3 regions of the Allobosea sp. FBZP-16 genome follow, and region 1 is predicted to be linked to each of the others. Evidence: predicted binding sites of a transcription regulator. Region 1 holds the regulator's gene; each other region holds the start of a gene.
What was found. Region 1 encodes LexA, which represses DNA repair genes until DNA is damaged. Its sites were predicted from a motif close to TGTTCNNNNTGTGTTCNG; they were not measured.
Positions count from the first base shown of each region.

Region 2: the regulator LexA is predicted to act here: its motif matches at 5,372-5,389, upstream of CXY91_RS00295 (UvrD-helicase domain-containing protein).
Region 3: the regulator LexA is predicted to act here: its motif matches at 6,316-6,333, upstream of recA (recombinase RecA).

Region 1 is NZ_LNCQ01000022.1:575,644-583,474, forward strand. Features, by position in the region: gene CXY91_RS09015 (molybdopterin molybdotransferase MoeA) at 1-577, shown strand, start outside; gene lexA (transcriptional repressor LexA) at 911-1,648, shown strand; gene CXY91_RS09025 (ComEC/Rec2 family competence protein) at 1,642-3,861, opposite strand; gene gltX (glutamate--tRNA ligase) at 4,073-5,491, shown strand; gene gltA (citrate synthase) at 5,760-7,049, shown strand; gene CXY91_RS09040 (Bug family tripartite tricarboxylate transporter substrate binding protein) at 7,199-7,831, shown strand, end outside.
Region 2 is NZ_LNCQ01000005.1:53,062-60,892, reverse strand. Features, by position in the region: gene CXY91_RS00315 (BtaA family protein) at 1-714, opposite strand, end outside; gene msrB (peptide-methionine (R)-S-oxide reductase MsrB) at 1,044-1,475, shown strand; gene CXY91_RS00305 (PAS domain-containing protein) at 1,494-3,521, opposite strand; gene CXY91_RS00300 (acyl-CoA dehydrogenase family protein) at 3,641-5,293, opposite strand; gene CXY91_RS00295 (UvrD-helicase domain-containing protein) at 5,402-7,771, shown strand.
Region 3 is NZ_LNCQ01000012.1:249,049-256,879, forward strand. Features, by position in the region: gene CXY91_RS03760 (GFA family protein) at 49-510, shown strand; gene CXY91_RS03765 (hypothetical protein) at 514-1,089, opposite strand; gene CXY91_RS03770 (cyclic nucleotide-gated ion channel) at 1,143-2,276, opposite strand; gene alaS (alanine--tRNA ligase) at 2,307-4,958, opposite strand; gene recA (recombinase RecA) at 5,144-6,229, opposite strand; gene CXY91_RS03785 (hypothetical protein) at 6,400-6,915, shown strand; gene CXY91_RS03790 (hypothetical protein) at 6,921-7,385, opposite strand; gene CXY91_RS03795 (TetR/AcrR family transcriptional regulator) at 7,418-7,831, opposite strand, start outside.

The sequences.
Region 1 (7,831 bases):
GGCCGGCGGCACGGCGCTCGACCTCGGCATCGCCCGCGACAACCACCCCGATCTGGCCGCCAAGATCGACGCGGCGCGCGCCGCCGGCGCCGATGTCCTGATCACCCTCGGCGGTGCTTCCGTCGGCGAGCACGATCTCGTCCAGGCGGCCCTGAAGGCGCAGGGCATGGCGCTCGGTTTCTGGAAGATCGCAATGCGCCCGGGCAAGCCGATGATGATGGGCCGCCTCGGCCCGATGGTCGCGCTTGGCCTGCCCGGCAACCCGGTCTCCTCGATCGTCTGCGGCCATCTCTTTGCCATGCCGCTGGTCGAGGCGCTGCTCGGCATCGCCGATCCCGAGCGCGACCGCAGCGAGCCCGCCACCCTGGCCGTCGACCTGCCGGCCAATGACGAGCGCCAGGACTATCTGCGTGCCACCACCGAGATCATTGAGGGCGAGCGACGGGTCAGGCCCTTCGCCAAGCAGGATTCCTCGATGCTGGCGAACCTGTCGCGGGCCGAGGCGCTGGTGATCCGCCCGGCTTTCGCCGAGCCTGCCAAGGCCGGCGATCCCTGCCGCATCATCCGGCTGCGCTAGAGCATTTTCGAGCGAAGTGGACACCGGTTCGCGTGAAGAAAATGCGATAAAGCGAAGACCTAAAGCAATTCCGCGGTTCGGAGAATTGCGGAGTTGCTTTAGTCAACTCTCCCGCTCTCAGGTTGTCATCCCGGACAAGCCGCGCAGCGGCGCCGATCCGGGATCCATTCCGGAACCTCTTTCGGGATCCCGGTCTCCATGCAGTCGCCCGGGACGGCATGTCTCAAATAGGATCAGTTCTCATCACAGCGCTCCCCTTGCGGAACACAAGGCGAACGCGTATGGTGTTCGTGCTTTGTTTCGATTCTAGCCCGAGAGGCGAGCGGCGCGACCATGCTGACACGCAAACAGTTTGAACTGCTTCGCTTCATCCAGGAGCGCCTGCGGGAATCCGGCGTGCCGCCCTCCTTCGACGAGATGAAGGATGCGCTCGATCTGCGTTCCAAATCCGGCATCCACCGGCTGATCATGGCGCTGGAGGAGCGCGGCTTCATTCGCCGGCTTCCGAACCGGGCACGTGCGCTCGAAGTCATCAAGATGCCGGACGGCATCGGCGGGCCGCAGGCACAGCGCGGCCGCTTCAGCCCCTCCGTTGTCCAGGGCGGCCTCGGCCAGACCCCGCCTCCCCCGACGCCGGCAGCCAATCTGACGAAGCCGCGACCACCGGCTGCCGAGGAAAGCGGGCGCTCGACCGTCTCGATCCCGGTCATGGGCCGCATCGCCGCCGGCACGCCGATCTCGGCGATCCAGGACCGCAGCCACAGCGTCACGATGCCAGCCGACATGCTCGGCGGCGGCGAGCATTACGCCCTGGAAGTCCGCGGCGATTCGATGATCGAGGCCGGCATCCTCGACGGCGACACCGTCGTCATCCGTAAGCAGGATACCGCCAATACCGGCGACATCATCGTTGCCCTGATCGACGACGAGGAAGCGACGCTGAAGCGGTTGCGCAAGCGCGGCTCCTCGATCGCGCTCGAAGCCGCCAACCCGGCCTATGAGACGCGCGTGCTGGGGCCCGACCGGGTCAAGATCCAGGGCCGGCTCGTCAACCTGATGCGGCGCTACTGAAGCGCCTCGGCGTCCTCTGCCGGCTCCGCAGTTGCGGCTGCAGTCGCCGGAGCAAGCGCTGGTTCTGACGCCGGCTTCGGTTCCGGTCGTGCCCGGGTCCAGGGGCGCAGGCGCGTGACCTCGTCGGCCGTATAGGCGCGCCAGCCGCCGCGGGCCGCGTGATACGCCGTCGCGCCATCACGGATGAGGGCACTGCGATCGATCAGGCGGGCTGCGCAAGGTGCTGTCCAGTAGAGCGACGTCACCACGAGATCGGCGCGCAGGCAGTCCTCGACCAAGGCGATCCGGTCGCGCGTATAGGCTACCGAGCGGCCATCCGGGAGGCGGATGACGCAGCCACGCGGATCGCAAGCGGCGCCATTACGCAGCGCCGCATCGTCGGGCGCACGCGAATCGCCGTCGGCATGCAGCCATTGCGTCAGCACGAAGCGGCTCGGCTTGCCGGCCAGCACCATCTTGCCCTCCGGCCCCCTCACCAGCACACCCGAGCCGTCTCGCTCGATCAGGATGTCGGGCCGCGACGGGGCCGAGGCCAGCGCCAGCCCGCCGACCAAGGGCAGCGCGGCAAGGAAGCGCAGCGCCGTCGTCCATAAGGTCAGCCAGAGCAACGACAGCGAGAACAGGATCAGCGCGGTCGAGCCGAAAGCGGGCAGCGCCACGGTCGAGCGGTCGATGCCGGCGACCCAATGGGCGAGCTGGAGTACATATCCGGAGGCCCAGCCCATCAGCGCCCAGGCCGGCCAGTCGAGTCCGAACGGATAGGCAAGCACGCCGAAGACCGCGGCCGGCATCACGATCAGCGAGACGAAGGGCAGCGCCAGCGCGTTGCCGAGCAGGCCGAACGGGTTGAAGGTCTGGAAATGGTAGACGCCATAGGGCGCCGTCGCCGCGGTCACGACCATGGTGGTGGTCAGGATTCCCACGGCCGAGAGCCAGAGCGGGCGCAGCGGCCAGGGCCATGCGGCGGCCGCGGCATCGGGCGCCCGCTCCTGCCAGCGCTCGGCGAAGGCGATCAGCGCCGCGACCGCTCCGAACGACATCTGGAAGCTTGGCCCGAGCAGTGCCTCCGGCTCGCGCAGCAGCACGATGATCGCGGACAGAGCGAGGTTGCGCATGGAAAGCGCCGGCCGGTCGACCAGGATCGCCCCGAGCATGACCAGCGTCATGATCAGCGAGCGCTCGGTAGCGACATCGGCACCGGAGAAAATGCAATAGGCGGTGGCACCGAGCATGGCGACGAGCGCCGCGAGCTTCTTCACCGGCCAGTGCAGCGCCACCGTCTGCGACAGCGTGAGCAAGGCCCGCACCAGCCAGAAGATCGTGCCGGCAGCCAGCACCATGTGCAGGCCGGAGATCGAGACGATGTGGTAGATGCCGGCGGCGCGCAGGTCGTTGTTGGTCTGCTCGCTGATCAGCCCGCGCTTGCCGGTGACGAGGGCCGCCGCCATCGCTCCTGCCTGCCCGCCGCCACTGGTCGCGATGCGCTCGGTCAGCGCGTTACGGGCCTGGTCGATCGCGACCGCCAGGGCGAGCCGGCGCGGCATCGGCACGGGCGGCGGCGCGAGCGCGATCTTGCCGGCGATGTTGCCGACGGCGCCGACGCCCTGGAAGAACGCATCGCGGGCGAAGTCGTAACCGCCTGGGCGCGCCGGGCCTGGCGGCGGCAGCAGGCGGGCGGTCGCGCTGATATGGTCGCCGGGCTTCAGCGTGGTCACCGGCGTGGTGACGCGCACCCGCCGAGGCCGCTGCCCGGGATCGACGCCCGGCAGGTCCGTGACCTGGATGACGATGCGCACGCCCTTCTCGCGCTGCTCCAGCGCCTCGACGAAGCCGGTGAGCTTGCCGACATGATTGCGGGCGAGCGCCGGCGCCGCGATGTTCGCCGTCCGCCAGGTCGCGGCCGTAAAGCCGGCAAAGGCCGCCGCGGTCGCGATGCAGATCGCTATGATGGCCCGCCGTTGCCGCATCAGCAGCGCGGCGAGCGCACACAGCACCAGCCCGGCCAAGGGCGCGGCCAGCCCTGGCTCGCGATCGGCCAGGAAATAGAGCAGCACGCCGGCCCCCATGCAGACCGGAAGCCAATTGAACAGCCGGCGGCGCTCGATCTCGGTTTCGAACGCCTGGCGGAGGCGGCCGCCCCAATCGGGCAGGAAAGCAGATAATGGCTGGGAAAAATGGGCGCCGCGCCGCAAGCGCGCAGGCAGAGCCAGCACGCCCACCCTGCTACGGCGCTGTTCCGGCCCGTAGGAGAGCATCCATCCCCCGTCGCGGCCGCGCGATGATCGCGCCCCCTCCCCGCAGGAGGCTCTTAACGGCAGCCGGCAAGCCATGTTACAGCGGCGGCGCCGGATGTCAGCCCCGGCCGAGGCCCGTATCCCGATCGCCCTCGCCTCACGCTTACCCGTTCCGCCGGAGCCTTCCTTCATGAGTGACACGGTCGTCACGCGCTTCGCGCCGTCGCCTACCGGATTCCTGCACATTGGCGGCGCCCGCACCGCGCTGTTCAACTGGCTCTATGCCCGCCGCCATGGCGGCAAGATGCTGCTGCGCATCGAGGACACCGACCGCGAACGTTCGACCGAGGGCGCAATCGCCGCGATCCTCGACGGCCTCGCCTGGCTCGGCCTCGATTGGGACGGGCAGACGGTCTACCAGTTCCAGCGCGCCGCCCGCCATCGCGAGGTCGCCGAGCAGATGCTCGCCGCCGGCAAGGCCTATTACTGCTATGCGACGCCGCAGGAGCTCGATGCGGAGCGCGAAGCGGCGCGCGCCGAGGGCAAGCAGTGGCGTTATGACGGACGCTGGCGCGACCGCGACCCGTCGACCGCGCCCGAAGGCGTCAAGCCGGTGATCCGCCTCAAGGCGGAGCAGACCGGTGAGACCGTGGTCGAGGACGAGGTCCAGGGCCGCGTCACCTGGCAGAACGAGAATCTCGACGATCTCGTGCTGCTGCGCTCGGACGGCAACCCGACCTACATGCTCGCCGTCGTCGTCGATGATCACGACATGGGCGTCACCCACATCATTCGCGGTTCGGATCACCTGACCAATGCCGCCCGCCAGACGCAGATCTACCAGGCGCTCGGCTGGACCGTGCCGAGCATGTCGCATATCCCGCTGATCCACGGGGCCGACGGCGCCAAGCTGTCGAAGCGGCATGGCGCGCTTGGCATCGAGGCCTATCGCTCGATGGGTTATCTGCCGATCGCACTGCGCAACTACCTGCTGCGCCTCGGCTGGAGCCATGGCGACCAGGAGATCTTCTCTCCCGAAGAGATGATCTCGCTGTTCAACCTCTCCTCGATCGGCCGCTCGCCGGCCCGCTTCGACTACGCCAAGCTCGAGAACCTTAACGGTCTCTATATGCGCGAGTCCGCCGATCACGAATTGATGACGGCGCTGAAGGCGATCTGGTCGGAAATCGGCCCGCCGCGCGGCATCGGCACGGAGCCGTCTCCCGAGCTGGAGGCCAAGCTGATGGCGGCGATGCCCGGCCTGAAGGAGCGCGCCAAGACGCTGATCGAGCTGATCGATAGCGCCTCCTATCTCTACGCCCAGCGTCCACTGGCGCTCGAGCCCAAGGCGGCCGCCCTGCTTGACGAGGCTGCGCGCCAGCGTATGCCGAAACTGGCGGAAAAGCTCTCGGCGGTGTCGGATTGGGCGCCGCCGCCATTGGAGAGCGCGATCCGCGATTTCGCCGAAGAAAGCGGCGTCAAGCTCGGCCAGGTGGCGCAGCCCCTGCGCGCGGCGCTGACCGGCAAGACCACCTCGCCCGGCCTGTTCGACGTGATGGCGGTGCTCGGTCGCGACGAGGTGCTGGCGCGGCTCGCCGACGCGGCCTGACGCGTCGGAAAGGCTAATGACCGGTCGGTTGAACCCCTCGCGGAATTGGTCTAGCAACGCGCTGCGGACTGGCAGCTCCCGCTGCCGGTTCGGCATAAAAAATGCTTCAAAATCAGTTCGATGAACCCTGCCCGCCCGGACGTCCCGACATTCCCGTCATGGAGCCGTCATCGTGGGCCGTTCGGATGACGCCGGAACGCGACACGCAGCCGGTGCCCCCGTTCGACCGGGCACATGACTGAAGAACGAGCCTGAAAGGATCGGACCCATGAGCGGAAATACCAGCCAGTTGGCTGTCGAAGGCAAGACCGTCGACATGCCGGTCAAAGCGGGTTCGATCGGACCGTCGGTCATCGACATCAGCAAGCTCTACGGCCAGACCGGGATGTTCACCTACGACCCCGGCTTCACCTCGACCGCCAGCTGCGAGTCGCAGATCACCTATATCGATGGCGACGAGGGCGTCCTGCTCCATCGCGGCTACCCGATCGAACAGCTCGCCGAGCACGGCGACTTCCTCGAGACCTGCTATCTCCTGCTTTACGGCGAGCTGCCGACGGCGGCGCAGAAGGCTGACTTCGACTATCGCGTCACGCGCCATACCATGGTGCACGAGCAGATGGCCCGCTTCTTCCAGGGCTTCCGCCGCGATGCGCACCCGATGGCCGTGATGGTCGCCTCGGTCGGCGCCATGTCGGCGTTCTATCACGACTCGACCGACATTTCCGATCCGCAGCAGCGCATGATCGCTTCGATGCGGATGATCGCGAAGATGCCGACGCTGGCGGCAATGGCCTACAAGTACACGATCGGCCAGCCCTTCGTGTACCCGCTCAACTCGCTGGACTACACCTCGAACTTCCTGCGCATGTGCTTCGCCGTGCCGGCCGAGGACTACAAGGTCAATCCGGTTCTCTCGCGCGCGATGGACCGCATCTTCACCTTGCACGCAGACCATGAGCAGAACGCGTCGACCTCGACGGTCCGGCTCGCTGGCTCTTCCGGCGCGAACCCCTTTGCCTGCATCGCCGCTGGCGTCGCTTGCCTGTGGGGCCCGGCGCATGGCGGCGCCAACGAGGCGGCGTTGAAGATGCTCGAGGAGATCGGCAGCGTCGACAACATCCCGAAATACATCGCCAAGGCCAAGGACAAGAACGATCCGTTCCGCCTGATGGGCTTCGGTCACCGGGTCTACAAGAACTACGACCCGCGCGCCAAGATCATGCAGAAGACCACGCATGAGGTCCTGGCCGAGCTCGGCGTCAAGGACGATCCGCTTCTCGATGTTGCCATGGAGCTCGAGCGTATCGCCCTGCACGACGAGTACTTCGTCGAGAAGAAGCTCTATCCCAACATCGATTTCTATTCGGGCATCACCCTCAAGGCGATGGGCTTCCCGACCTCGATGTTCACCGTGCTGTTCGCGCTCGCGCGCACCGTCGGCTGGATCGCGCAGTGGAAGGAGATGATCGAGGATCCGTCCCAGCGCATCGGCCGCCCGCGTCAGCTCTACACCGGCTCGCCCAAGCGCGATTACACGCCGATCGGCCGTCGCTGATCAGCGACACGCGCCACGCTGGAATAAGAAGGGCCGCGACGGAACCCCGTCGCGGCCTTTATTGTTTCTCGAGATTGATGCATCCAATGCAGATGACGGTTGCACGCAGAGCGCTACAGTCGCCGACCCACAATGGAGTGTCCTCGCCCATGTCGAAAACCGAAGGTCTCAGCCGCCGCGGCTTCCTGGCCGGTGCCTCGGCCCTGCCTCTTGCCGGCACCGCCTTCGCCCAGGCCCCGTTCCCGACGCGGCCGATCTCGCTGATCGTCCCCTTCGCTGCCGGCGGCTCGACCGACATCGTCGCGCGCCTTGTCGGCCAGAAGATGGGCGAACTGCTCGGCCAGTCGATCGTGATCGACAACCGCGCCGGCGCCGGCGGCAATATCGGCTCGACCGCGGTCGCCCGTGCCACGCCCGACGGCTACACCCTGCTGCTCGGCACGATCTCGACCCATGCTTTGAACCCGGCGATCCTGAAGACCGTCACCTTCGACGCGGTCAAGGATTTCACACCGATCTCGCTGCTCGCAGTGGTGCCCAACGTAATGGTCGTGCACCCGAGCTTCCCGGCCAAGACAGTGCCGGAGGTGCTGAAGCTGCTGAAGGACAATCCGGGCAAATACTCGTATGCCTCGTCCGGCGTCGGCACGCCGCTGCATCTCTCCGGCGAGCTGTTCAAGTCGCTCGGCGGCGTCAGCATGAACCATGTGCCCTATCGCGGTGCCGGCCCGGCGCTGAACGACGTCGTCTCCGGCGCCGTGCCGATCATGTTCGACAACCTG
Region 2 (7,831 bases), on a different contig from region 1:
CGCCGGCGGAATGCCGAGCCCGTAGAGCGAGGCCGGCTGGCGCACCAGCCAGCGCACGAGCTTCTTCTCGAAAACCGGCGCCAGATGCCGGTTGAACAGCGCCCGCTGCTCCTGCATCGTCTTGGCCTGCAGCATCACCCGCGGATCGCAGCCGAGCCGGCGGGCGAGGAAGTGCCCGGTGCCGATGAAACGGCCGAGCAGGCCGTAGCGGTAGAAATTGCGGGCGAAGAGCTCGATCCGGCGCTGGCCGGCGAGGTTGCGCCCCTCCCAATAGGCGCGGCTGACGGCGTCGAGCCGCGGCGCGATCAGCCGGTCATAGGTCTCGACATTGGCCTTGGACTGCGCCTGCCCGAAGAAGCGGCGGAAGACCGCATGATCGTCGATTTCGCGCAGGGCCGCGAGCTTGAGATGCCCGAGCGCGATATGGGCGCCGTTGAGGTCGATCGCGCTGATCTTCGCGGGATCGGCGGTGAGATAGGACAGGATGTTGCAGGAGCCCGAGGCGATCGCGACGAGATGGTCGCCGGGCTGCAGCGCCAGTGCCTCCATGTCGACGACCGGATCCTCCCAGATCTGCGGGTAGACCAGCCCGGAGAAGGCGAGCGTGAACATCCGCTCCAGCAGGCCGGCGCGCGAGAGCGGCTTGCTGCGATGGACGGCGCTGGTCAGCCCGAGGTTCGTCGTGCGCTTCACCGCGCGGATCGTCTGCGTCACGAAGCCCCTCGTTTCCGCCCATTGCGATGGCGAGCCGCTGGAGCCGGATTTGATCAGGTCGGATCGACCTGATCAGTGAATCCGCCTCCAAATTGATCTGGAGACCGCTTTTCCCCGCCTGCGCGCTGTGCAAGCTGGCGGGAGCGGGCTCTAGAGGAGTCGCGTGACGGTTGGGTGACGCGAAGCGACGCCGGAGGAGAGCGCCGTCGCCATTGAACGCGGACGTGAACGAGCTCGCGTTGCGCCCCCGTGACATCAGGAAGACAAATCCCCATATCTTGCGCGACAATCGAACAAGAGCGCACGGAAAGGAGCCTCGCATGGGCCTGATGGACATGTTCGCCAAAACGGGAAAGCCCGCAGAGCGTGAATTCCCCTTCCAGCTCAGCGACGCCGAATGGCGCGAGAAGCTGACGCCGGAGCAGTACCGGGTGCTGCGCGGCCACGGCACAGAGCGGGCCGGCTCCTGCGCGCTGAACTTCGAGAAGCGCGCCGGCACGTTTTCCTGCGTCGGCTGCGGCCAGCCCTTGTTCAAATCGCACAAGAAGTTCGAGAGCGGCACCGGCTGGCCGAGCTTCGACCAGCCACTCGAAGGCGCGGTCGAGGAGAGCGAGGACTACAGCTACGGCATGCACCGGGTCGAGGTGCATTGCGCCAATTGCGGCGGCCATCTCGGCCATGTCTTCCCCGACGGCCCGCCCCCGACCGGCCTACGCTACTGCATCAACGGCGTGGCGATGGATTTTGCGCCGGAAGTCTGACGGACCGCCGACGGCGGCTCAGGCTTTCGTCGGCCCGCGCCCGTCGATCAGGTCGCGGACGCGGCGTGCGAAGACCTCCATCTCGAACGGCTTGGTCATGATGTGCATGCCCGGTTCGAGATGGCCGTGGTTGAGCACAGCGTTCTCGGCATAGCCGGTGACGAACAGCACCTCGAGATCCGGGCGGTGCATGCGCGCCGCGTCGGCGAGCTGGCGCCCGTTCATGCCGCGAGGCAGCCCGACATCGGTGACGAGCAGGTCGATCGGCTGCTTGGTCTCAAGGATCTTCAGCGCCGAGGGACCGTCGCCCGCTTCGATCACGGCATATCCCAGCTCTTCCAACTGCTCGACGCAGAGCATCCTCACCAACGGCTCGTCATCGACGACGAGCACGGTCTCGCCGCCGGCGACCGGCGCAGGATCAGCGAAATCCGACGCGGCTTCGCCGGCTTCGACGACCTCTCCCATATGGCGCGGAAGATAGATGCAGATCATCGTGCCTTTGCCGGGCTCCGAATAGATACGCGCCGCTCCGCCGGATTGGCCGGCGAAGCCGTAGACCATCGACAGGCCGAGCCCGGTGCCCTGGCCGATCGGCTTGGTCGTGAAGAACGGATCGAAGGCCCGTTCGACCACGTCCGGCGTCATGCCTGTTCCGGTATCGGAGACGCAGAGCGAGACATATTGCCCCGGCTTCAGGTCGCGCGCCTTTGCTGCCCGCTCGTCCATCCAGCGGTTGGAGGTCTCGATCGTCAGCTTGCCACCATCCGGCATGGCGTCGCGCGAATTGATGCTCAGATTGAGCAGCGCATTTTCGAGCTGGCCGGCATCGGCGAAGACCGTCCACAGGCCTGCTGCGCCCACGGCCTCGATCGCGATCGTCGGGCCGACGCTGCGTGCGATCAGGTCGAGCATGCCATTGACCAGCCCATTCACATCGACCGGCTTCGGGTCGAGCGTCTGGCGCCGCGAGAAGGCGAGCAGGCGCTCGGTCAGGCTGGCGGCGCGGCGCACGGCGCTCTTCGCGCCGGTGAGGAAACGCTCGGTGTCGGCGATGCGGCCCTGCGCGATCCGCGCCTGCGCCATTTCCAGGCTGCCGCCGATGCCGGCCAGAATGTTGTTGAAGTCGTGGGCGATGCCCCCGGTAAGCTGGCCGACCGCCTCCATCTTCTGGCTCTGGCGCAAGGCCTCCTCGGTTTTCATCAACTCCGCCGAGCGCTTCTCGACTTCCTGCTCCAGCGTCGCGTTGAGCTCCGCGAGAGCGGTCTCGGCGCGGCGGCGGGCGGTGATGTCCTGGAAGATGACGGCGACCTGCTTGCGGCTTGGCGGCTCGATGCGGACCGCAGCCAGCTCGAGATAACGGCCGGTCGCGACCAGCTCCTGCTGGAAGCGGATCGGCTCGCCGGTGCGCAGCACGGCGCCATAGCGCGCGACCCAGGCGTCCGCCTCGTCCGGCACCATTTCGCGCAGTTTCTGGCCGACGACATTGGAGATGCCGGCATGGCGCTCATAAGCGTCATTGGCCTGGATATGGACGTAGTCGCTGTCGGGACCGTGCGGCCCGTCAAAGAACTCGATGATGCAGAAGCCTTCGTCGATGGCGTCGAACAAGCCCTTGTACAGCGCCTCGCTCTCGCGCTGCGCCCGTTCCGCCAGGGTTCGCTCGGTGACATCGGCCCCCTCGATGAAGATCGCGTTGACCTTGCCATCGCTGTCGCGGAGCGGCTGGTAGACGAAATCGAGGTAGCGCTCCTGCGTCGGCCCGCCGGGCTCGGCCTGGATCACGAAGCGCGCGCCGTTCGCGGTATAGGGCACGCCGGTGCGATAGACGTCGTCGAGGATGCCCACGACACCCTGCGCAACGGCGTCCGGCAGCGCCTCCGCCACGGTGCGGCCGACGACCTCGCGATCGCCGATCAATCTGAGATAGCTCGGATTGGCGAGATCGAAACGGTGTTCCGGCCCGCGCAGCAGCGCCATGAAGGTCGGCGCCTGCTCGAACATCTGCGTCAGAATGGGGGCGATGAGGCCGGCGTCGCTGTGCACGTCGATCGTTCCGCAAATGTCGGGACGGGAATGCTCCGACACGACAGAATGCGCGGCGGCGGCGGCTGGTTCCTTCGCACGCGGGCGCAATCGAGGAAAGATCGATCTGTCCGCCTCCGTCAGACCTCCGGCACCGCCCTTCTGGCCAGCGTCACCGCATCGACCGCCAGCGGCAGGTCGCCGAAATGCCCGGACCAGTGCCCGCCAAGCCGCGTCGCGACGAAGGCGTCCGCCACGGCATGCGGCGCATGGCGGATCAGCAGCGCACCCTGCAGCATCAGCGCCAGACGCTCGGTCAGCAGACGGGCCTGGCCTTCATGCCGGATGAGATCGTGGAGGTCATTGTCCAGCATCTGCAGCGCCGCGTCATAGCGCCGGTCCTGGCCGGAGACCGTGTGCAGTTCCGCTCGCAGCGCCTGCAGCGAGCCCGGCTCACGTTCCAGCGAGCGCAGCACGTCGAGGCAGATGACGTTGCCCGAGCCTTCCCAGACCGAGTTCAGCGGCGCCTCGCGATAATGCCGCGCCATCGGGTTCTCCTCGATGAAGCCGTTGCCGCCATGGCATTCCAGCGCCTCGACGACGACAGCCGGCGTGCGCTTCGCCACCCAGTACTTCGCCAGCGGCGCGCCGATACGCGCCAAGAGCTTCTCGCTTTCCGACCGCTCCTGCCGATCGACCGCGGCGAAGAGCCGGAAGGCGAGCCAGGCCGCCGCCTCCGCCTCGATGGCGAGATCGGCGAGAACGTTCTGCATGATCGGCTGGTCGATCAGCAGGCGCTGGAAGGCGGTGCGATGCTGGGCGTGATGGCCGGCGAGCATCACCGCCTGCCGCATCAGCCCGGCGGAGGCCGCGGCGATGTCGAGCCGCGTATTGTGGTTCATGGACAGGCCGGTGCGCAGCCCCCGGCCGGGGTCGCCGAGCATATGGCCGATGGCGCCGCGAAACTCGACCTCGCAGGAGGCGTTCGAGCGGTTGCCGCATTTGTCCTTGAGGCGCTGGATCGCGATGCCGTTGCGTGTCCCATCGGGCCGCCAGCCCGGTACGACGAAGCAGGAGATGCCCTCCTCGTTGCGCGCCAGCGTCAGGAAGACGTCGGAATGCGGCACCGAGAAGAACCACTTGCTGCCGTGCAGCGAATAGGTGCCGTCGCGATTGTCATAGGCGATGGTCTGGGTCTGGCGCAGATCCGAGCCGCCTTGCGTCTCGGTCATCGCCATGCCGACGGTCGCGCCTGCTTTGGCCTGAGCGGGCCCCTGAGTCTTGTCGTAGGTTTTCGAGGAGATCAGCCCGCCCCATTGCGCCCAGAGCGCTCGATCCTGCTTCAGCACCGGGATCGCCGAATAGGTCATCGAGATCGGGCAGCAGATGCCGCTCTCGCAACCATACCAGAGATATTGCAGCGCGGCCCGCGCCACCTGCGCGCCCGGCCCCGGCCGGTTCCAGGCCAGCGCATGCGTCTCCTGGCCGATGGCGCGGGCCATCAGCGCGTGCCAGGCCGGATGGAACTCGATCTGGTCGATGCGGTTGCCGAAGCGGTCATGGCTGCGCAGTTCCGGCCCGTGCCGGTTGGCGAGCCGCGCCATCTCGATCGTCTCGGCGGCGCCGACCGTCCGGCCGGCCTCGTGCAGCCGCTCATCGGCCCAGCCGGCGTCGAAGGCCGCGATCGCCGCCCTCAGCACCGGATCGGCGGCATAGGCGTCGTAATCGGCCAGCGGCGGCACCTGGTTGGTGACCTGATGGGCCTGCCCCGGCGCTGATCCTGCTGACGGCATCGGTCGCTCCTGCGGCTTATCCTGTTCGCGGCTGCATCCTGATCCAGCAATCGCGCGCGCGACACCCTATATTGACCGTAGAACGAATCACGATCGAGCAGCGTCAACTTGTCAGACCACACCACCTCCGCCCCCCTGCCCCGCCCTGGCGGCCTCGCATCGCGCGCGGCCGCGCAGCCGGCGGCTGGCTATCTGCAGGGGCTCAATGCGGAGCAGCGCCTGGCGGTCGAGGCGACCGACGGCCCCGTGCTGGTTCTGGCCGGCGCCGGCACCGGCAAGACCCGCGTCCTCACCACCCGCATCGCCCATCTGATCGCGACCGGCCGCGCCTATCCCTCGCAGATCCTCTCGGTGACCTTCACCAACAAGGCGGCGCGCGAGATGAAGGAGCGCGTCGCGAACCTCGTCGGCCCGGTCGCCGAGGGCATGCCCTGGCTCGGCACCTTCCACTCGATCTCGGCCAAGCTGCTGCGCCGCCATGCCGAGCTGGTCGACCTGCGCTCCGATTTCACCATCCTCGACACCGACGACCAGATCCGCCTGATGAAGCAGGTGATCCAGGCGGAGGGGATCGACGAGAAGCGCTGGCCCGGCCGGATGCTGGCCGGCTTCATCGATAGCTGGAAGAACCGAGGCCTCGCGCCCAAGGACGTGCCGCCGGGCGAAGCCGGCGTCTTCGCCAACGGCAAGGGCGGCAAGCTCTACGCCGCCTATCAGGACCGGCTCAAGACGCTGAACGCCGTCGATTTCGGCGATCTCCTGCTGCATTGCCTGACGCTGTTCCGCGAGCATCCGGAACTGCTGGTGAGCTATCACGAGCGCTTCCGCTACATCCTCGTCGACGAGTACCAGGATACCAACGTCGCCCAGTATCTCTGGCTGCGACTGCTGGCCCAGGGCCGGCGCAACATCGCCTGCGTCGGCGACGACGACCAGTCGATCTATGGCTGGCGCGGCGCCGAGGTCGACAACATCCTGCGCTTCGAGCACGACTTCCCAGGCGCGACCGTGGTCCGGCTGGAGCGCAACTACCGCTCGACCGGCCATATCCTCGCCACCGCCGCCAAGCTGATCGCCCGCAACGAGGGCCGCCTCGGCAAGACCCTGCGCACCGAGGACGAGGCCGGCGAGAAGGTCACCATCACCGGCGCCTGGGACAGCCAGGAGGAAGCGCGCCTGATCTCCGACGAGATCGAGGCGATGCAGTCCAAGGGCGAGAACCTTTCCCAGGTCGCGATCCTCGTCCGCATCTCCGCGCAGATGCGCGAGATGGAGGAGCGGCTGATCCATGTCGGCGTGCCCTATCGCGTCATCGGCGGCCCGCGCTTCTACGAGCGCGCCGAGATCCGCGACGCGATGGCCTATCTGCGCTGTGTCGTGAGCCCGACCGACGACCTCGCTTTCGAGCGCATCGTCAACGTGCCCAAGCGCGGCCTCGGCGACGCCACCATCCAGCTGCTGCACAACCATGCCCGCGCCACCGGCTTCTCGCTGATGCAGTCGGCCCGGGCCGTGGTCGAGACCGAGGAACTGAAGCCCAAGGCCCGCACCGCCCTGCGTGAGCTGGTCGAGGCCTTCGCCCGCTGGTCGGGACGCGCCGAGAGCATGCAGCAGGGCGAGCTCGCCGAGCTGGTGCTGGAGGAGAGCGGCTACACCGAGATGTGGCAGAAGGACCGCTCGGCCGACGCCGCCGGGCGCCTGGAAAACCTCAAGGAGTTGGTGCGCTCGCTCGACGAGTTCCCCGACCTGCCGTCCTTCCTCGAGCACGTCTCGCTGGTGATGGACGCCGATAGCGGCGATGGCGGCGCCCGCGTCTCGATCATGACGCTGCACGCCGCCAAGGGGCTGGAATTCGACACCGTCTTCCTGCCCGGCTGGGAGGAAGGGCTGTTCCCGAGCCAGCGCGCCCTCGACGAGAACGGCCGCGCCGGGCTGGAGGAGGAGCGCCGCCTCGCCCATGTCGGCCTGACCCGCGCCCGCAAGCGCCTCAAGCTCTATTTCGCCTCGAACCGCCGCATCCACGGCCTCTGGCAGTCGAGCCTGCCCTCGCGCTTCATCGACGAACTGCCGGAGGACCATGTCGAGGTCGTCCAGGCGCCCACGGCCTACGGCCAGGGCGGCTACGGCGCCTCGCGCTTCGAGCGCATGGAGAGCTTCGGCTCCTCCTACCAGACGCCGGGCTGGCAGCGCGCCCAGGAGAACAAGGCGAAGTTCGGCTCCGGCGGCAGCAGCTCCGGCTTCTCCGAAGCCGGCCAGCGCGGCTTCGGTTCAGGCCGCCAGCGCGGCCCGATGCTGATCGAGGGTGAGCTGACGGCGAAGTCGACGGGAACCTCGGCCTTCGACCCCGGCGCCCGCGTCTTCCACGTCAAGTTCGGCCCCGGCTCGGTCGCCAGCGTCGACGGCAACAAGCTGACGGTGGATTTCGACAAGGCGGGGCGTAAGATGGTTCTGGATAGCTTCGTGCAGAAGGCTGGGTAGCGGCCCTTCACCAACACGAGTCATCCCGGACAAGCGGCGCAGCCGCGCCGATCCGGGATC
Region 3 (7,831 bases), on a different contig from region 1:
GGTCGGCGCTCCCGTTAGCGGAATGTCGGAAGTCGATCGGAAGCAGACATGACAGGAACGACATCCCCCCTCACCGGCGGCTGCCAGTGCGGCGCGGTGCGCTACCGGCTGCTGAAGCCGCCGCACAAGGTTTCAGTCTGTTTCTGCCGAATGTGCCAGAAGGCGGTCGGCAATTATTTCGGCGCCTTCGCCTCCTCGCGCATCGAGAACGTCGTCTGGACGCGCGGGACGCCTTCGGTCTTCCGCTCGTCGGAGGTGGCCGAGCGCGGCTTCTGCAGGGAGTGCGGCACGCCGCTGAGCTTCAGCTATCCGGCCGCTGGCACGCTTGCGCTCGCGGTCGGCAGTCTCGACGATGCCACCGCCTTTTCCCCGACCCACGCTTATGGCGTCGAGGGCAGGGCCCCCTGGTTCGACGCGTTATGCCGCCTGGAGGGCACACGGACCGAGGACGACATCCCGGCGGATGAGCTGCCGGGTTATCGCTCGCGCCAGCATCCCGATCATGACTGAGCGCTACTCGACCAAAAGCTCGCGCCGCGCCAGCACGCGCGAGCCGGTGAGGGGCGCGTCCATCACATAGCGCAGCTCATAAGCCCCGGGCTCGGCCGGCGCCTCCAGCGTGCTCTCGACATTCTCGGCCGGGAAGAAATTCGGCCCCTGCGCCTCGGGCGGTGCATCCGGCTTGACCAGCACGACGCGGTCGCGGTCGCCATTGGGGCCGATGCCGCGCACGGGCAGCGGATTGCCGCGCGCGACGCGGGCAGGGGCGGCGAGCGTTGCAGCCGGCTCGGTCGTCACCAGCGGCTGGCGCAGCAGGACGACCGGCTTGCCGTCGCTTTCACCGAGCAGGCGCCATTCGAAGCTGCCGACCTCGCCCGGCGCCGGCAGCGACAGCGCCGGGACCTGGCCGAGCGGAGAGGCGACGATCGCCGCATCCGGAGGATCGCCCGGCCGGCTGATGGCGAGGCGGGCATTGGCCGGGGCGCGGCTGACGAACACCGTCGCCATGGCGCCGGCCATCAGCGTGCGCGGCGCCGAGAGATTCGGGCTTTGCGGCGGGCGCTGCTGCGGCCGCTGCTGCTGGGCCATGGCAGGGCTGCCTGCGCAGAGGAGCAAAGCGAGGATCGTGCGGCGGGTCGGCATCATGCTGCTGCAAGTCGATGGAGATGGGCGGCAAGTTCCGGGTGACGCAGCATGAGCAGACGAAAATCGGCAGGATCAAGGACGAGCAGCTTGGTCGCGACCGTGGCATGCGCCGCGATGCCGCCCTCTGCAGCCGCGAGCTCGGTCAGGCAGAGCTCGCCGAAATAGCAGCCTTCGTCGAGCCGGCGGCTGCCATCGGGTTCGACGAGCTCGACCTCGCCGCTGGCGACGAAATAGAGCGAGTGCGCCGGCTCGTGCGGGCGCAGCACGACGCCGCCACCGCGCACGGTCCGGGCGCGCAATGCGTTCATGATCTCGGCGATCTCGGCGGCGTCGAGCCCGCTGAAGAGCGGCACGCGCGCCAGCATGCTCCAGGTGACGACGAACTCACGCCGGTGGATCTCCTGGGCGAAGGCGGTGGCGATGATGCCGACCGGCAGCGCCAGCATGACGAGGCCCATCACGGCGGTCAGCGACGCGATGACCTTGCCGAGCGGGCTGACCGGGAAGGCATCGCCATAGCCGACGGTGGTCAGCGTCACGATCGCCCACCACATCGCATCGGGGATGGTGCCGAACTTGTCCGGCTGCACGTCGTGCTCGACGAAATGCATCGCGGTCGCCGATAGCAGCATCACGCCGATCAGGATCACGACGCAGGCGGCGAGCGCCTTGCGCTCGGCATGCAGCGCCGCGCCGAGGGAAGCCATGCCGGGCGAATAGCGGCCGAGCTTGAAGAAGCGCAGCAGCCGGAACAGCAGCAGGATCTTGAGATCGCCATAGCCGAGCAGGGCGGCATAGAGCGGCACGGTGGCGAGGAAGTCGAGCAGGGCCGGCGGTGACAGCGCATAGGCGCGCCGCGCCGCCCAGTCGCTCAGCCCGCGGTAGCGTGCATGCTCGGGTGCGACCCAGAGCCGGACCCCATATTCGAGCGTGAACAGCACGGTCGAGACCAACTCGATCCCATGGAACAGCCGTTCATGGGCGGTAGCGAAGCGCGGCACCGATTCCAGCACCAGCGCCGTGATGTTGACGACGATCAGCGCCACCAGCCCGCCATGGACGAGCCGCGCCGAGAGATCGTCGCCCGCGCCCCGGTCGATGACCAGATGCGCCCGCCGCCGCCAGCTCATGCCAGGCTGCGGGGCGGCGGACATTGTCGTTCAGCCCATCGCGGCGGCGACGGCTTCGAGCGCAGCTTCAGCCTGCGTGCCGTCCGGGCCGCCAGCCTGGGCCATGTCGCGGCGTCCGCCACCGCCCTTGCCGCCGAGGCGTTCGGAGGCCGCGCGCACCAGCGCGACCGCGTCGAAGCGCCCGGTCAGATCGGGCGTGACGCCGACGACGACGCCGGCCTTGCCGTCCTCGGCGACCCCGACGATGGCGACGACGCCGGAGCCGACGCGGGCCTTGGCCTCGTCGGCCAGGCTCTTCAGGTCCTTCATCTCGACGCCGGTGACGGCGCGGGCCAGGAGCTTGGCACCGGCGATCTCGCGGATCGGATCGCTGGCTTCGCCGCCGCCGCCCATGGCGAGCTTCTTGCGGGCTTCGCTCAGCTCACGCTCGAGCTTGCGGCGCTCCTCGACCAGGGTCGCGACGCGCGCCGGCAATTCGGCGATCGGCGCCTTCAGCAGGCCGGCCATCTCGTCGAGCGCGACGCTCTCTTCGCGCAGATGGCGACGGGCCGCCTCGCCGGTGAGCGCTTCGAGCCGGCGCACGCCGGCCGCGACGCCGGCCTCGGACAGGACGGTGACGAGGCCGATATCGCCGGTGCGGCTGGCATGGGTGCCGCCGCAGAGCTCGACCGAGAAGGCCTTCGGCGTCTCGGCATCGCGATCGGTGCCCATCGACACGACACGAACCTCGTCGCCGTACTTCTCGCCGAACAGAGCGCGCGCGCCTGAAGCAATGGCGTCGTCGACCGACATCAGCTTGGTGGTGATCGGCTCGTTCTGCAGCACGAGCCTGTTCGCCATCTCCTCGACTTTTGCCAGCTCCTCGCGCGAGATCGGCTTGGGGTGGCTGAAGTCGAAGCGCAGCCGTTCCGGCGCAACCTGCGAGCCCTTCTGCGCGACATGGTCGCCGAGCACGCGACGCAGCGCCTCGTGCAACAGATGGGTGGCCGAATGGTTGGCGCGGATGGTGCCGCGCCGGCCATGGTCGACCGTCAGCTCGGCCGGCTTGCCGAGCTCGATCGCGCCGGAGACGACCCTGACCTGATGGGCGAAGACGTCGCCGAGCTTCTTCTGAACGTCCAGCACCTGCGCCTTGAAGCCGTTGCCGGTGATCGTGCCGGTATCGCCGACCTGCCCGCCGGACTCGCCATAGAACGGCGTCTGATTGAGGATGACGATGCCGCTCTCGCCTTCTTTCAGCGTCGCGACCTCGGCATTGTCCTTGACCAGCGCGGTGACGACGCCCTCGGCGCTCTCGGTGTCGTAGCCGAGGAACTCGGTCGCGCCGACGCGCTCGCGCAGCGGGAACCAGAGCGTCTCGGTCGCGGCCTCGCCGGTGCCGGCCCAGGCGGCGCGCGCCTTGGCCTTCTGCTGCGCCATCGCCGCATCGAAGCCCTCGATGTCGACGCCGACGCCGCGGGCGCGCAGCGCATCCTGGGTCAGGTCGAGCGGGAAGCCATAGGTGTCGTAGAGGGTGAAGGCGATGTCGCCCTTCAGCTTGTCGCCGGAGCCCAGTGCCTGCGTTTCCTGGTCGAGGATGGAGAGGCCGCGCGCCAGCGTGGTGCGGAAGCGGGTTTCCTCCAGCTTCAGCGTCTCCGAAATCAGCGCCTCGGCTCGGATCAGCTCGGGATAGGCCTGGCCCATCTCGCGCACCAGCGCCGGCACCAATTTGTGCATCAGCGGGTCCTTGGCGCCGAGCAGCTGCGCATGGCGCATGCCGCGTCGCATGATCCGGCGCAGCACATAGCCGCGGCCCTCATTAGAGGGCAGCACGCCATCGGCGATCAGGAAGGCGGAGCAGCGCAGATGGTCGGCGATGACGCGATGGCTCGCGCTCATCGGCCCGTCGGAGGGGACGTTGGTCAGATCGGCGATGGTGCGGATCAGCGTGGCGAAGAGGTCGATCGCATAGTTGTCATGCGTGCCCTGGAGCACGGCGGCGATGCGCTCGAGGCCCATGCCGGTGTCGATCGACGGGCGGGGCAGGTTGGTGCGAATACCGCCCGCGGCCTCCTCATACTGCATGAACACGAGGTTCCAGATCTCGATGAAACGGTCGCCATCCTCGTCGGGCGAGCCCGGAGGGCCGCCGGGGATGTGGTCGCCATGATCGTAGAAGATCTCGGAGCATGGGCCGCAGGGGCCGACATCGCCCATGCGCCAGAAATTGTCGGAGGTCGCGATGCGGATGATGCGCGAATCCGGCAGGCCGGCGATCTTCTTCCAGAGCGTGTGCGCCTCGTCATCCTCGGAGTAGACCGTGACGGTCAGCTTGTCCTTGGGCAGGCCGAATTCGCGGGTGACCAGGGTCCAGGCATGGGTGATCGCCTGTTCCTTGAAATAGTCGCCGAAGGAAAAGTTGCCCAGCATCTCGAAGAAGGTGTGGTGGCGGGCGGTGTAGCCGACATTGTCGAGGTCGTTGTGCTTGCCGCCGGCGCGCACGCATTTCTGCGCCGTGGTGGCGCGCGCGTAGGGGCGCTTCTCCTGGCCGGTAAAGACGTTCTTGAACTGCACCATGCCGGAATTGGCGAACATCAAGGTCGGGTCGTTGCGCGGCACGAGCGGGCTCGACGGCACCACTTCATGACCGTTCGACTTGAAGTAATCGAGGAAGGTCGACCTGATCTCGTTGACGCCGCTCATCGCAATCTTGGCTCTGTTCTGGTGGGGCCGGCCGGCCCGGCGCAGTGGTTCTAGTCAGCCCATGTGCGCCTGTCCAGAAAGCGCCCGCAAGGACGCCATATCGGCAAGCTGCTGACCGCAAAACGGAAACGGGCGGCCCGAAGGCCGCCCGTCGACTTAACTATCCCAAGCGCGGGTTTGAAGGCTCAGGCTTCGCCCTCGTCGAGGTCCTCGGCAGTCGGATCGGCGTTCTCCAGGATACGCTCGGCGACCAGGCCGGAATTCTGACGGATCGTCGTCTCGATCTTGGCGGCGACGTCGGGATTGGCCTTGAGGAAGGTCTTGGCGTTTTCGCGACCCTGACCGAGGCGCTGGCTGTCGAAGGAGAACCAGGCGCCGGATTTCTCGACGATGCCGGCCTTGACGCCGAGATCGACCAGTTCGCCGGCCTTCGAGATGCCTTCGCCGAACATGATGTCGAACTCGACCTGCTTGAAGGGCGGCGCGACCTTGTTCTTGACGACCTTGACGCGGACCTGGTTGCCGGTCGCTTCGTCACGCTCCTTCAGCGTCGAGACGCGACGGATGTCGAGGCGGACCGAGGCGTAGAACTTGAGCGCATTGCCGCCGGTGGTCGTCTCGGGCGAGCCGTACATCACGCCGATCTTCATGCGGATCTGGTTGATGAAGATGACCATGCAGTTCGAGCGCGAGATCGAGGCGGTGAGCTTGCGCAGCGCCTGGCTCATCAGACGCGCCTGCAGGCCGGGCTGGTTGTCGCCCATCTCGCCCTCGATCTCGGCACGCGGCGTCAGTGCGGCCACCGAATCGACGACGAGCACATCGATCGCACCGGAGCGGACCAGCGTGTCGGTGATCTCGAGCGCCTGCTCGCCGGTGTCGGGCTGCGAGATCAGCAGGTCGTCGAGATTGACGCCGAGCTTGCGGGCATAGACCGGGTCGAGCGCGTGCTCGGCGTCGACGAAGGCGCAGACGCCGCCCTTCTTCTGGGCTTCGGCGATGGTGTGGAGCGCGAGCGTGGTCTTGCCGGAGGATTCAGGGCCGTAGATCTCGACGACGCGGCCGCGCGGCAGGCCGCCGACGCCGAGCGCGATGTCGAGCCCGAGCGAGCCGGTCGAGACCGTCTCGATCTCGATCGCCTGCTGGTTCTTGCCCAGGCGCATGATCGAGCCCTTGCCGAAAGCCCGTTCGATCTGCGAGAGCGCCGCATCGAGCGCCTTGGCCTTGTCCATCGAAGAGCCTTCCACGAGCCTGAGATTTGCCTGATTCACGACGTGCGCTCCTTATGGCAGGGGCGCGACCACATCTCAATCCGCGCCATGGGGATGACTATGGTCATGGTTTGTTCTCTCCCGCAAGTTCTTTTTTTGTTCTTGCTGCAGCGCGTCCCGGTTGTGCTCCGGCAGGATGATCGCGCCCGGCTCCCAGGGTATAAGGCGTCATGCGCAAGTCCCTGATCAAGCTCCTCCTGATCCCGCTCGACCTCGTGGTCGGGTTCGTCATTCTGGTCGACGAATTGCTGCGGCCGCTCTACCGGCCGCTGATCGCCTGGTTCGCCTCGCTCAGGCTGGTGGGGCGGCTGGAAGATGCGATCGGGCGGTTGCCGCCCTATGGCGCGCTGGTCGCGCTGGCGATCCCCTTCGCCATCGTCGAGCCGCTGAAGCTGCTCGGCCTCGTGTTCCTGGCGCGCGGGGCGCTCACGGCCGGCATTGTCACGACCGCGGTCGGCCATCTCGCCGGCTTCCTGCTGGTCGAGCGCGTCTACCATGCCGGGCGAGCGCAACTCCTCACCATTCCCTGGTTCGCGCGGATCATGGGCTGGATCGATGCCATCCGTCAGGCGGTGATCGGGCGGATCAAGGCCAGCGCTGCCTGGCGGCGGGCGGTCGAACTCGTACAGGTGGTGCGTGAGCGCTTGCGTGGGTTCAGGGGCTGGCTCGCCAGCCTGCGCGCCTGATGCGCTCAATGCTCCGGATCGGCCTGCCAGGCGGCGGCGAGCCGTTCCAGCTCCAGCGTGTAGCAATACAGCGCGAAGACGATGGCGAGCAGCAGGCCGGAGCGCCAGACCAGGCTGAAGCCGTCGCCGAGCTTGGTCAGCTCCGGCAGGTGACGCAGGAAATAGAGCGAGGCGAGCGCACCGCCGACGATCGCACCGAGGCGGGCGGCGAAAGCCAGCAGATGGCCGAGAGCCAGGCTGTGGAAGCCTGTGGGTACCGGCAGTCGGTACAGGCGGCTCCAATAGCAAAACTGACCCAGCAACGCCGCCACGCAGATCTGAATCAGGATGTCGGTCGGTAGCATCTGCTGCTCGCCGATATGCGCGACCAGCACGCGGAAGGCGATGTGGATGTGGAAGAGGATCACCAGCGCGCAGGCTGTCTGCACGATCAGCAACAGCGTGTAGGCGAGGACCGGCCTTTGCGTCATGCGGCTCACGATAGAGGGCCGTCAGGCGCCGATCAAACCGCCTGGCTTTGCGCCGTCGCAGCGAGCGAGGCGGCGGCGCGGCCAGCCGCCTCGACATAGGCGGGGTCGCGATGGACGAGCATGACCGAGAAGGCGCCGTCCATGAGCAATACGACCTGGCGGGCGAGTTCGTCGGGAGCGGCGGCGCCATGCTCGGCGCAGGCGGCGGCGAGCCAGCGCTCGAAGCCGGCCTTGTGGCGCGCGCCGATCCTGATCGCCGGATGGCCGGGCAGGTTGGCAAGCTCGGCGGCGGTGCGCAGGAAGCCGCAGCCCTTCCAGCGCGGATGGCGGGCGGAGCGTGCTAGGTTCTGGAAGATCGCCTCGATCTTCTGCGGCAGGCCCCCCTCGGCCTTGTCGAACCAGCCGGCCATCAGCTTGAGATTGGGCTGGTCGCGCGCCTCGAGATA